Regions from separate parts of the Brevibacterium sp. 'Marine' genome, predicted to be linked through region 1. Evidence: riboswitches for the same ligand, from Rfam matches in the RefSeq annotation. Region 1 holds a riboswitch; each other region holds the start of a gene.
What was found. Region 1 has a riboswitch for thiamine pyrophosphate ahead of HF684_RS14000 (hydroxyethylthiazole kinase). Riboswitches for the same ligand answer to the same signal wherever they lie in the genome.

Region 1 (3,277 bases):
GACGGCGGGGAGGCCGGCTTCTGCCGCCAACTCCCCGAGGCGCTCCGGTCCGATGCCGTCGGGGGCGTCGGCTTTCGTGGAGGTGTCATAGACCGGTCCGATGCCGACGAGATCGACGACTCCGGAGTTGCGGGCGGCGGCGAATTCGTCGCTGTCCGCGGCCGAGAGACCGATGAGCGGTGCCGCACCCAGGGCGGCGCGCACCTCGGCGACGGTGGTGTCAGTTTGGCCGACGTGGATGTGCACGGTCTCGCCTTCGTCGATGAGGCGGCGGGCCACCTCGACTCGGTCGTTGAGGACGACGGGGACCGTGCGGTCGGTGTCGCGGGTGGCGGCGTCGACTGCGGCGATGACCTGGCGGGTGAGCGAGTAGAAGGCTGCATCGTCGATGTCTTTGTCGCGGACCTGGACGATGCCCACTCCCCCGTCGACGGCGGCCTGCACGGTCTCGGCGACGCTGCGGCCGGCGGCTTCGCATTGCGCGGAGTCGGTGACGAGGTAGAGGCGCGTGTCGATTCCGGCGAAGCGGTCGGTCGCACCGGCGCGGTCGGTCACGGCGGCGCGGTCGGTCACGGCGGCGCGGTCGGTCACGGCAGCGCCGTTCGGGTTGTCAGCGATGTGGGCGGATCCGGCGGTCATGCCTGGACGCCTTCGCCGGCCGTATCGCTGACAGAGGTGAGCGTGTCGAGGCTGATTCTCGCCTCTGCGAGTCGGTCGCCGTCGACGGCGTGGAGTGCGTCGAGGAAGTTCACCGAGTAGCTTCCCGGCCCCTTTGCGCCGTCGGCCGCGAGTTCGCCGGCGACCGCGAAGTGTGCATGGGCGGCGATGACGGCTTCGAACCTCGCCGAGGCGGCCCCACCGTCGGTGGTGCGCTCACTTGCGTTGACGGCCGAGGCATCGCCGTCAGAGTCGGCGAGGCCTGCCCGGGCGGAAGCCAGGTAAGCGACGGTGACGGCGCCGAGTGAGCACCCGGTGCCGATGACGAGCGGCATGAACTCATGTCCGCCGGAGACGCGGGCGACGTGGTCGGCGCCGTCGATATGGGCGACGACGGCATCGGTGGGTCCGGAGACGGCGACGATGGCACCGGTTTCTCGGGCCAGCTTTGCGGCGGCGGGAAGGACGGCGTCGACTTCGTCGGTGGAGTCCACTCCACGACCGCCGAGTCCGACTCCGGCGAGTGCTGCGATCTCGGAGGCATTGCCGCGGATGGCGGTTGGGTGATCGGCGGCGGCGCGGCGGATGCGGGAGGTGCGGAAGTCGACGGCACCGACGCTCACGGGGTCGAGGACCCAGGGTTTGCCGGCGGCGTTGGCGACGTCGATGGCGGCATCGGCGGCGAGCAGCTGATGGTTCGAGGCGGTGCCGAAGTTGACGAGAACTCCGCCGGCGATTCCGGCGAACTGTCCGGCGTCGGCTTCGTGGTCGAGCATCGCCGGGGAGGCGCCGACAGCCAGGAGCACGTTCGCGCTGAACTGCTGCACGACGGTGTTCGTGATGCACTGGATGAGTGGATTGCTTGCGCGCAGTCGCGCATTCGCAGAACGCAGGTCGAAGTCAACCATGACGATCCCTTCGCTAGTATGGCCCAGATCAGGTTCGATGGGTGTTCTCTCAGCCTCGGTGTCCTCCGTGCGCAGCGTCTCGGTGCGAACGGATCCTCATGAGGCACCCCATGTCATTGGCTTCGACTGTATCAGCCTGTCCGGACACGGGCGACTTCCACAGTCACAAGGTCAAGCCGGGGAATGAGCGCCGATCCACGTTGTGCGCCATGCTGGCCGTTGAGTCTCCGTGCAAGACTGATTGCGCGGACCTCGGTGCTGTGAGATTATTGAGGTGGTAGCAAGGAGTTCACCTCCTAGAGCGCCAAGTCGCAAGCCCACGTCTCAGACGTGGGTTTTTGCGTTGGGCCTCGTGTCAGAGCCGCTGGGTAGAGTTTGCCCATGCTGCTCGCCTATATCGATGAGATCGGTGAACCCGGCCCTTACGTCGCCAAAGACCACCCGAGATTCAACACTAATCCCGTCTTCGGCTATGCAGGCTTCGTCATTCCCGAAAGCTCGGCTCGGAGGTTCGGTCAGATCTTCACAGCAGAGAAGCGACGCGTCTTTGCCAGCGAGCTTCGGGGCGTGGAGAACCCGGGCCGCTGGGAGCGAAAGGGCTCAGATATCTTCACCCCAGACGCTTGGCGAAGTTACGGTGAGCAGATCCGTGTCTTTCGCGGACTGATCAACAGGCTCGCAGAACTGAGCGGACGCGTCTTCTTCTATGCCGAACAGAAGGAGGTCGGCACCAGGAAGCAGGTGCGACTCTCCGATGAGCAACGCGAAGCTTCAGCTATGCGAGAGTCGGTCAATCGTCTCTGTCGTCACGCGGACAATTGCGGCGAGAATCTACTGATGCTGATGGACCAGATCAATGAGAAGCAACGGGCTGCAAGAGTAGCGACGATATACGCACACATATTCTCGCGTGCCCAAGAATTCAGGGAAATGAATGCTGCCATTGAGCCGCCCATGCACATCGACAGTGCTCTCAGCTCCAATATTCAGTTTGCCGATTGGATAGCAGCATCTGTCAGCCGAGCCATCGACTACCAACTCGAACGCGAATCAAAGTACGACTGGGTACCTCAGGCTCTCGGCAGCCACATGCACCATCGCATCACATACGAATCCAAGCTTCGCCTCTGGCAGAGTTCGCTGGGCGATCTGAACAACTTCGACGTATTCAAAGCCGAGAGGCCTTACCTGGATGGATTGCACACCGGGCCTATGAGTCCAGAAGATCTCGCGAAACTGCAAAAGGTCAAGCACGCTACTGTCAAACGAAAATAGTCCAAGTTCAGCTCCGCACTCCGCTGTGATGCCCTACTTCTGCCGATGCGCCCATTTCTCGTCGGGCATTCCCGGCCCTTTGGAGACGGTGACGATGTCAGGCTGCTGACCACAGGAGTCACAGCGAATCGAGCTGTGCACTTCGCCTTCACAGTCGTCGTGTCGGTAGATGATCGGCCTCCCGTTCGGCGCTTCCCAGCGATCTCCCCAGTCGGTGAACGCAATGAGCACGCCTTTGAGATCATGTCCCTTGTCGGTGAGCACGTACTCGACTCCGGATGGATTCGGCTGCCGAGTCATGACTCCGGCATCGACGAAGCCGTCGAGCCGCTTGGTGAGGATGTTGGTCGCCACTCCCAATCGCTTCTGGAAGTCGCCGAAGCGAGTGACCCCGGCGAAGAGCGCGTTTCTGATGATCAGCAGGCTCCAGCGTTCGC
Region 2 (3,277 bases), 1.9 Mb from region 1:
CCATCTCGGAGGCGGGGATGGCGTTGTGGGCGACGATGCGGTCGCGGAAGCCCGGGGCGAAGCGTTCGATCTGCCGTGTCACGTATTCGGTCGGATCGAGCGGGCAATCGAAGGGCACGTGCGCGTACGTCCACAGCGGCCGCAGGCCGTTCACCTCGCGGGAGGGGTCGAACACGGTCGGGTCGGAGACGAGGCACACGGGATGGTCGGGCATCCGTCCATTCATCACCTGCGCCTCGGCGGCGGCCATCTGCGCACGTGAGCCGCCCACGTGGATCGTTCCGGCACGGCCGACCTCGGGGTCGGACCAGGGGACCGGACCATTGAGGACGAAGTCGACCTTGGCCGCGGCGTTGCCGTGCTTGAACGTTCGCAGGCTCGTGTCGACGTGGGCCGGCAGCAGGCCGGAGAAGATCTGAGCGGCGTTCAGCGCCGAGGTGTCGAGCAGGTAGGCGCGGCCCTTGGGCAGGTCGGTGACGTGGGTGATCGGGGCGTTCGCGTGCACGGTGCCACCGTGAGCTTCGAGATCGGCGACGAGGTGGTCGATGATCGCTTGAGATCCGCCGATGGGGGAGGGCCAGCCTCCGGCATGGGCGACCGTGGAGAGCATCGTGGCCGTCGCCGCGGTGCCCATCGCCGGCAGCCCGCCGATGGCGTGCGCGGCGACCCCGGTGAACAGGGACTGCGTCGACTCGTGGGACAGCGGAATGTTCCACGCGGGGCTGGCCTGGGACAGGAGCCGCAGACCGAATTTCACGACGTTCGCAATGCCGGGAACATCGCGGAGGGTCTCGGGCACGGAGCGTTTGTCACCGAGGGAGAGCCAGATCGCGTCATCGACACGGTCGAGCAACGGGGCGAAGAATCGCCGCCATTCCGGTCCCGCCTCGCCGAGGCGGTCGACCGTTTCGTCGAGATCGTGGAAGGCCAGCGCGGCCGGTTTCCCGTCGAGGGGTTGGGCGTAGGAGATCTCGGGGGTGGTCAGCTCCATGCCGCGGGCGCGCAGGTCGAAGTCGACGAAGAAGGGGCTGGCGATCGCCAGGGGATGAACGGCCGAGCAGATGTCGTGGGTGATGCCGGGTGCCAGGCCGAGGTCGAGTGTGCGGGCACCACCGCCAATCGTGGCTTCAGCTTCGAACACCTCGACGGAGAGTCCGGCCCGGGCCAGAGTGACCGCGGCAGACATGCCGTTGGGACCAGATCCGACGACGACTGCATCAACACCTGTGCTCATGAGGCCAGTCTAGGCCAGTGGGCTGGGCGGCCGAGATGCGCAGTCCCGGGCGGCTGAGTGCGGCTCAGCTGCCGTAGGCGGTGTCGAAGAAGGCGCGTTCGAGATCGACGGCCTGATTCCAGGTGCGGTTCAGGGTCTCGGCCTCTGCGCCCTCGTCGTCGGTCGGGAACACACGTTCGAGCTCGTCGACGAGGAACTGCACCCACTCGCGGAAGGCCTCGCCTCGGTGGAGGTCGATCCATCCTCGGTGAACCTGCCGCTTCGGCATCTCCTCACGGGACTCGGCCCAGTCGAGGTAGAGCCATTCGGCGACGACGAGGACGACGAGCAGCTGCGGATACGACGCCGAGGCGACAGCAGCATCCATGAGATCGCGGAAGCCCGCCGTCGGTATGGTCAGTTCGGGGTGGAGGTAGGCGGCGGGCGCGACTCCCAACTCGGCGAAGGAATCGACGAAATACGTGTCCTCGTCGGCGACGAGCATGCCCAACTGTCGGGCGAATCGCAGCTTCGCGTCGAGCTCATCGGCATGGGCCACGCAGGCGCCGAGCATGGACAGGAACGATTCGAAGAACTGATAGTCCTGCACCAGATAGTCGCGCAAGACGGTGTCGTCGACGGTACCGGCGAACAGTTCCCTGACGAACCGGTGGTCGACGGCCTCCGCCCATTGCCGGCTGGTTGATCGCAGCAGTGCCGATACCGCTCCGTCAGCGGCCACGCTGATCGACGTGTCCAAGTCTGTGGTGGTCATTGCGATTCCACTCCCTCCGCCGGTGCTCACCGGATCAGGTTCAAAGGGTCTGCATATGCACTCTCAGCGCCGGCTCGCTCGGCGCTCCCCTGTAGGACTTCGACACTATCACCCGCGACAAGAACTGTTGCCAGAGTGATCGAATCAGTTCCGGCAGGTCAGGACTGGCCGATCCAGATCGCGATTGTCGAGCACCCATGTTGCCTTCTCCCACGGAGCTGCCTCGGAGAAGTAGAGACGCTGACCGCCGACGTAGCGATGATTCGACGCGGCCTCGGGATCGGCGGCGAAACCTCCGGCAAACCGCTCGTTTCCGCGTGGTACTGAGATTTCGAACGGCACCTCGACCCACATGCTCGCATCCCAGAGACCCACCAACTCGGGACGGTGGAGGAAGATCCCCTCGACGAGGAGGATGCAGTCCTTCGGCAGACTCCGAGGCTCCGGCGCCAGCGGACCGTCCTCGTCGACGTCCCACACAGCTGGAACGATCGCATCACCTCGACGAAACGGTTCGACGACGGACTCGACGAAAGCTTCGTAGTCGTAGGAATGACGATAGAAAGTGTCTGGTCCCTTGCCGTGGGCGTAGCGGATTTCCCGAGGATGGTGGAAGCCGTCGATGCTGATGGCGGCGACCCGTCGGTGGGAATCTTGTCCAGGAACGTCCGCAGCGGTCTTGGCCAACTTCACGAGCTCGTGAGCGAGCATCGTCTTCCCGGCCCCATCGACCCCATCGAGGGCAATGAGGGCACGTTGCCCCGGCCGGACGGTGCGCAGCTCTGCCAGCAGATCGATCAGAACTCGGGCCCGGGAACTCACCACGCTGCGGACCCGGCGGGGGACACCGACGGCGGGGACGCCTCGGCGAGGGTGTCGGACACGTACTGCGCTATCCGGTCAACGGCTGGCTGCCGGCCGGCCGACAGTTCGGCGGACTCGACCGACGGGTTGTAGTTCGTGTTCGTATTGATGTCGTAGACGACCTCGCGGCCGTCGGCGGTTTCGATGAACTCGATGCCGGCGATCTCGATGCCGAGACCTGAGAGCAGCGTCTCGAGGCGCGCGATGAGCGGGGTTGCGGCCGTGACGTCGTTTCGACGGGCGAACTGGGGAACGTCCGGGCTGGCCCCGGCACCCGGGACCTCGCAGGCATCGGCCGGGCACAGTTCGAACGACCCACCTGAGACGTCGACGCGCACCGCATAGTGGAAACGTCCGCCGATGAACTCGGCGCGGGTGATGAACGGCTGAGCCGGCTGCACATATTCCTGGATGAGCGTGATTCC
Region 3 (3,277 bases), 1.6 Mb from region 1:
CCGGTCTTGACGTCGTCGCGGTCGGGTAGGCCGAGATGCTCCTTCGGGGTGACGTAGCAGAGCATCGCCGTGCCGTAGCGGGCGATCTCGGTCGCCCCGATCGCCGAGGTGATGTGGTCGTATCCGGGTGCGATATCCGTGACCAGCGGACCCAAGGTGTAGAACGGTGCGCCGTGGCAGAGCTCCTGCTGGCGTTCGACGTTCTCCCGTACGAGGTGGAGCGGAATGTGCCCGGGGCCTTCGACCATCACCTGGACATCGTGGGCCCACGCACGTTCGGTGAGTTCGGCCAGTGTGTCGAGTTCGGCGAACTGGGCGGCATCGTTGGCGTCGGCGATGGACCCCGGTCGCAGTCCGTCGCCGAGTGAGAACGCGACATCGTAGCGGGCGAAGATCTCACAGAGCTCGTCGAAGTGGGTGTAGAGGAAGTTCTCCTCGTGGTGGGCAAGGCACCAGCCGGCCATGATGGACCCGCCGCGGGAGACCATCCCGGTGACCCGGTCGGCCGTGAGCGGAACATAGCGCAGCAGCACACCGGCGTGGACGGTCATGTAGTCGACACCCTGCTCACACTGTTCGATGACCGTGTCGCGATAGATCTCCCAGGTCAGCGCGTTCGCATTACCGTCGACCTTCTCCAGCGCCTGATAGATCGGGACGGTGCCGATGGGGATGGGGGAGTTGCGGATGATCCATTCCCGAGTGGTGTGGATGTCATTGCCGGTCGACAGGTCCATGAGGGTGTCGGCACCCCACTTCGCGGCCCACCGCAGCTTCTGCACCTCCTCGGCGATGGAGCTGGTGACCGCGGAATTGCCGATGTTCGCGTTGATCTTGACGAGGAATGCCTTGCCGATGATCATCGGTTCGGATTCGGGGTGGTTGATGTTGTTCGGGATGATCGCCCGACCGGCGGCGAGTTCGGCACGCACGAGCTCGACATCGCACTGCTCGCGGAGTGCGACGAACCGCATCTCCGGGGTGATGATGCCCTGCCTTGCGTAGTGCATCTGGGTGACCGTGCGACCGGTCTTGGCCCGACGCGGAACCGGTCTGCGTCCCTTCCACTGCTGCGACGGGGCACCTCGGCGGACGGCGGCACGACCGTCATCGGCGATGCGGTGGCCGCGGGCTGCGTACGTTTCGGTGTCGAGGCGATCCTCGATCCACGGAAATCGCAGAGCTGGAAGTCCCTCTTCCGGAGTGCTGCCCGGTCCGACGGTGCGGTAGACGTCGACGGGATCGTTGGCCCGGCCGTTCGAGTCCTCGAGTTCGATGCGGGTCACGGGAACGCGGATGCCGTGCTCCGTGTCGTCGACCCACGCCGGCGAATGCGTCGGATACTGCTCGAGGGTGAATTCGTCGTGCGAATCTGCGTCAGACGAAGTCGTGGCAGGGGCGGGTGTTTCAGGGGTGAATGCAGTCATCTGCAGTCCTCACTTCCTACGCCGGTATCAACCGGATCAGGTTCTACGGTCTCGGACGATGCAGTCCGATCTCAGCCCGTGCAGCGGGCTCCCGTGGGGTCGTGCAATTCGTATCACGATCGTCGTGGTGAGGACAACCGCGGTGTCGGCGGATTCGAGGCCCGCCGGGGGTGCGAGGTCAGCTGCCTTGGAGGAACGCCTTCGCAGCGGCACCGAGAGCGAGCACATCGGAGACCGCGACCATCTCGCGGGCCGAGTGCATCGAGTACAGGGCCGGACCCACGTCGACGGTGGTCATTCCCAGTCGGGTCGCGGTCAGCGGTCCGATCGTCGACCCGCAGGGCATCGCATTGTTCGACACGAAATCCTGGTAGTCGACCCCAGCGGCCGTGCATGCCTGCGACCACACGGCCGTGCCGACCGCATCCGTGGCGTAGCGCTGCTGAGCGTTGAGCTTGAGCAGGGGACCGCCGCCGAGGCGGGGGCGGACATGCGGGTCATGTCGTTCCGGATAGTTCGGATGAGCAGCATGCCCGGCATCGGAGGAGACACACACCGAGGAGGCCATCGACGCGAGATAATCGCTGCGCGTCGACTGCGGCAGCAAGGAGGCGACGATGCGTTCGGTGACGTCGGCGAGGAACGGGCCGCATGCTCCCGAGCGCGAATTCGATCCGATCTCCTCGTGGTCGAAGGCCGCGAACAGGGGGATGCCGTCGAGGCCGTCGGCATCGAGCTGGGTGAGCGCGGTGACACCGGCGTGGACGGACAGCAGGTTGTCCAGCCTCGGCGAGGCGAAGAACTCCTCGGCCGCACCGAAGAGGGCCGGTTCCTGAGTGGGGATGGTGTAGACATCGTGGCCGACGACGGTCTCGGCATCGACTCCGGCGGACGCGGCGAGCAGTTCGATGATGTCCGCCTCGGCGAGGTCGGCCAGGCCGATGACGGGAGCGGTATGACGCTGCTTGTCCAGGGTCAGCCCCTCGTTGACCTGACGGTCGAGGTGGATCGCCAGCTGCGGGATGCGGGCGATCGGTCCGGTGCGGGCGAGCACGATGCGGCCGTCGGCGAGGCCGAGACGACCGGCGAAGGCGAGCTCACGATCGAGCCACGAATTCAGCAACGGCCCGCCGTAGACCTCCACCCCGACCTGACGGGTGCCCTCAGCGGTGTACTCGCCGCCGGGTTTGAGTTTGAACGCCGGGGAATCGGTGTGGGAACCGAACACACGGAACCGGTCAGCCGCCTCGGTGACGGTGGGATTCATCCACGCGATGAGCGCGCCGTCCCGGATGACGTAGTGCCCGGTCCCAGGTGTCAGCGCCCAGGGAACGGACTCGTCGAGGTGGGAGAATCCGGCTTCTTCCAGGCGTTTCGCGGCGGTGGCCACCGCGTGATAGGAGCTGGGGGAGGCGCTGACGAAGTCGCCGAGGTCGGCCGCTGTCGTCGCGGCCCGATCCGGTCTCGGGAGTGATTCATTCATTTCCCCAGCCTATCGTTTGCGGTAGTTTGGAGGTGAAGAAGATCAGGTCTCAGACGCCGGGTTGCCACCGGGTCCGAGAATCAGGCGGGAGCAGCGATCCTGCTGCCGCACCAGCGACGGCAAGGAGTGTTCGACGTGAACCAGTTCGTGACGGAGTGGAACACCTGGCGCGACTCACGGAACTCGGCACTGGCGAAACCGTTCGGCTGGCTCAGCGTCGTCGGGCTGCACTGGCTCGAGGACGAATCGACCTGGACCGACGCCCCCGGCACCTTCACCGTCGACGACGGGTGGGTGACCGTGTCCCTGGACACCGGAATCAAGGCCGGTCCAGCGGCGGAGACGTTCGACCTGCTCAGCGCGGTCG
Region 4 (3,277 bases), 1.4 Mb from region 1:
CCGGTGTCCCATCGGGATTCAGTTCCCGTCCGGTGACCTCGGCGATGAGGTCGAGCGCCGAGGTGGCACCCGGCAGCTCATGATGGTCGCCGTTGAGGACGATGGTCGGTGGGTGGTCGCGATCGGTCATGAGTTGCTCCTCATCGGGTAGGCGGTGGTGTGGTCTGTGGTGAAGCGGTGTGGGGACACGGACTCGAGCGTCCCGTCAGGAGGCCAGTCGGAGGCAGCACCCAGGGCGAGCTCGGCGCCGAGCCGGCCGCCGAACGGGGCCAAGAGGATGCCATGTCGGAAGTAGCCGGTGCTCACAACGCAGCCGGGATCGATGCGCCCGATCATCGGCAGGTCGTCGGGAGAACCAGGACGAGCACGGGTGGTGATGTCGGTGATCTCCGCGTCGAGGATGCCCGGGACCAATCGCTGCCCGTCAGAGAGCAGCCGGTGGATCGCCCCGGCAGGGGTGCCGGAGAGCCCGTCCTCACGGGAACTGGCACCGAGCACGATCTCACCGTCGGGGCGGGGAACCAGGTAGACAGGACGACCGTTGACCAACCCGCGGATGGTCCGAGTCAGCAGGGGAGTCGCCTCGGCGGGGGCACGCAAGCGCAGCACATCACCCCAGACTTCCCGGATCGGCAGCGGCGGGGCACCGGCGATCTCGGTGGTGGCGCTGCCGGCGCAGACGACCACCTGGTCGGCTTCCAACCGGCGGCCGTCTCCCAGTGTGACGCCGGTTGTCGCCGCACCATCCCCCAGCAGCTCGGCCACCCGCTGCCGGATGAGGAGCGATTCTGAGCCAGCCGCAAGAGCAGACAGCAGTCCCGCCGATACACGACGCGGATCGATCGAGTGATCACCGGGAATGTGCACAGCCCCGGCCACGGCAGGCGACAGCGACGGTTCGATATGGCGGGCGGCACTGCCGGTGATGAGCTCGGTGGCGAAACCCGATCGCGATTGTGCTTCGCGCAGTTCCCGCAGAGCCTGCAGATCAGCCCGGTCACCCGCACACACCAAGGTCCCGGCATCTGTGAAACCGAGATCGGTGCCGGCGGCGCTCGCCACCTCGGCGGCGAATTCCGGAAACATCTGAGCCGAGGTCCGCATCAGCGGATACAGGGGAGTCTGCCCCCAGACCACCTCGGCAGCGGGAGCGATCATCCCCGCGGCGGCATGGCTCGCACCCTGGGCGGGGGCAGGATCGATGATGGTGACATCGGCACCGAAACGGCGCAGATACCAGGCCGTGGACAGGCCGATGATCCCGGCGCCGACGATGATGACTCTCACAGCTACTCCCTCCGGCGGCATGATCCGCATCAGGTCTGACGGTCGGCTCTTACGCCCTCTCAGCCTCGTTGGGAGGCTCCCGCGAACTCCTCTACTCTATGACCATGACCACACAGATGCCACCGCGCACCGCAGCGCGGCAGACGAAGAGAGCCTGGAGGCAGGCCCGTTTGGCCGAAGCGTCGCTCTACCTGTGCACCGATGCCCGGACCGCTCAAGGCGACCTCGCCGAGTTCCTCGACGCCGCCTACCGCGGGGGAGTCGACATCATCCAGCTGAGGGACAAGAGCCTCGAGGCCCGCGCCGAGATCGCAGCATTGGAAGTCCTCAGGGATGTCGCCGCACGCCACGGCAGACTCTTCTCCGTCAACGACCGCGCCGATGTCGCGCTGCTGACCGACGCAGATGTCTTCCACGTCGGTCAAGGCGACCTCACCAGCAGTCAGGCCCGGGCCGTGCTCGGCCCCGACGTCATCCTCGGACGCTCCACCCATTCCCTCGAGCAGGCGCTCGCCGCCGAGGCGGACCCGGAAACCGACTACTTCTGCGTCGGGCCGGTCTGGGAGACCCCGACGAAACCCGGCCGTGCCGCAGTGGGGACGGCACTGCTGACCGCTGCCGCCGCGAAGGCGAGCAAACCGTGGTTCGCGATCGGCGGCATCGCGGCAGGGGAGAGACTGGACGCGATCCGGCAGGCGGGCGCGAACCGTGCCGTCGTCGTCCGTGCGATAACCTCGGCAGACGACCCCGCTGCGGTCGCACGGGTGCTCACGGAGGAGTTGGAATGACCCCAGCAGCTGACAGCACATCCACCGGACGCGGTGCAGGCGCCGACCTGTCGATTCTCATCGCCGGGGCAGGCGCCACCGGCGGAGCGTTCGGCACCTATCTGCAGGAAGCCGGGCGCGATGTCACGTTCCTGCTCCGGCAGGCTCGGGCGGCGACGGTCCGCGCGGACGGACTGCGCTTCACCGCTCCCGGTGCCGATCGGACGAACCAGGTCGATGTCATCACCGCCGAGGAGCTCAGTGCCTCAACGCGGACCTTCGACCTCGTCCTCGTCGCGGTCAAAGCGGGTGGACTCGACTCGGTCATCGACGATATCGGACCGGCTGTGGGAGAGCAGACGACGATCATCCCGTTCCTCAACGGCATGGCCCAGATCGAGAAGCTTCACAACAGGTACCCCGGGCAGGTGCTCGGCGGGTTCGTCAAGATCGTCGGCACGATCAGAGACGGAGCCGTCGTCCAGCTCACCGACCTTGCGGTGATGACCATCGGCGATCTTCACGGCGCGGCCGTACCCACGCGAATCTCCGAGGCCCTCGACGCCCCCGGATTCAAACTCCAGATCGTCGATGGAGTCATCGACGGGCTGTGGGAGAAGTGGACCTTCATCGCCGCCGCGGGAGTCGTCACCTGTCTGTTCCGCGCCCCGGTCGGGGCGATCATGGCAGCAGGCGGCAGATCGCACGTGCATGCCATCATCGACGAACTCGAAGCCGTGGCGGCCGCGGCCGGACACCCGGTGTCGGAGGCCTCTCACGACATGACGCTGCAGATGCTCACCGAGGACGGCTCTGCCTTCACCTCATCCCTCTACCGGGATGTGACGGCAGGGCTGCCGAGCGAAACGGAGCACATCCTCGGCGATCTGTCGGCCAAGGCAGAGGAGCTGGGAGTCGCGACTCCGCTGCTCGACCTCACGCTTGTGCAGCTGCGGGCTGGGGAAGCCCAGAAGCGGCTCTGACCTCGGCTGTGCCCGTGCGCAGCATCGCCAGATACGGCTCCTGCGGCTGAGTGTGTTGGATGTCGGACGAACTGTGGGCAGCGGTGAATGTGACCATGGGGACGCCATCGGCGACATTGAGGACGAGCAGCGTTTCGTAGCCGCCCGGGCCCAGAGAATGGGAGCTGCCGGCCGGCAGGTCGAAGACGAGGCGTTCCAGCGGACTGTCGGGCTCGGGTGGGCGGTGCATCTCCTGGGCGG

Region 2: linked by a shared signal. The riboswitch ahead of HF684_RS03740 (TenA family protein) and the one ahead of HF684_RS14000 (hydroxyethylthiazole kinase) in region 1 are both predicted to bind thiamine pyrophosphate.
Region 3: linked by a shared signal. The riboswitch ahead of thiC (phosphomethylpyrimidine synthase ThiC) and the one ahead of HF684_RS14000 (hydroxyethylthiazole kinase) in region 1 are both predicted to bind thiamine pyrophosphate.
Region 4: linked by a shared signal. The riboswitch ahead of thiO (glycine oxidase ThiO) and the one ahead of HF684_RS14000 (hydroxyethylthiazole kinase) in region 1 are both predicted to bind thiamine pyrophosphate.

What each region holds. Positions count from the first base shown of each region.
Region 1 is NZ_CP051626.1:3,116,372-3,119,648, forward strand. It holds gene thiE (thiamine phosphate synthase) at 1-639, opposite strand, end outside; gene HF684_RS14000 (hydroxyethylthiazole kinase) at 636-1,565, opposite strand; TPP riboswitch at 1,553-1,686, opposite strand; gene HF684_RS14005 (DUF3800 domain-containing protein) at 1,947-2,840, shown strand; gene HF684_RS14010 (helix-turn-helix domain-containing protein) at 2,874-3,277, opposite strand, start outside.
Region 2 is NZ_CP051626.1:869,539-872,815, forward strand. It holds gene HF684_RS03735 (NAD(P)/FAD-dependent oxidoreductase) at 1-1,234, opposite strand, end outside; gene HF684_RS03740 (TenA family protein) at 1,299-1,988, opposite strand; TPP riboswitch at 1,983-2,089, opposite strand; gene HF684_RS03745 (uridine kinase) at 2,133-2,813, opposite strand; gene HF684_RS03750 (alpha-L-glutamate ligase) at 2,807-3,277, opposite strand, start outside.
Region 3 is NZ_CP051626.1:587,958-591,234, forward strand. It holds gene thiC (phosphomethylpyrimidine synthase ThiC) at 1-1,427, opposite strand, end outside; TPP riboswitch at 1,423-1,531, opposite strand; gene HF684_RS02590 (M18 family aminopeptidase) at 1,606-2,910, opposite strand; gene HF684_RS02595 (DUF1684 domain-containing protein) at 3,046-3,277, shown strand, end outside.
Region 4 is NZ_CP051626.1:1,696,591-1,699,867, forward strand. It holds gene thiS (sulfur carrier protein ThiS) at 1-130, opposite strand, end outside; gene thiO (glycine oxidase ThiO) at 127-1,287, opposite strand; TPP riboswitch at 1,276-1,380, opposite strand; gene thiE (thiamine phosphate synthase) at 1,392-2,075, shown strand; gene HF684_RS07600 (2-dehydropantoate 2-reductase) at 2,072-3,037, shown strand; gene HF684_RS07605 (DedA family protein) at 2,991-3,277, opposite strand, start outside.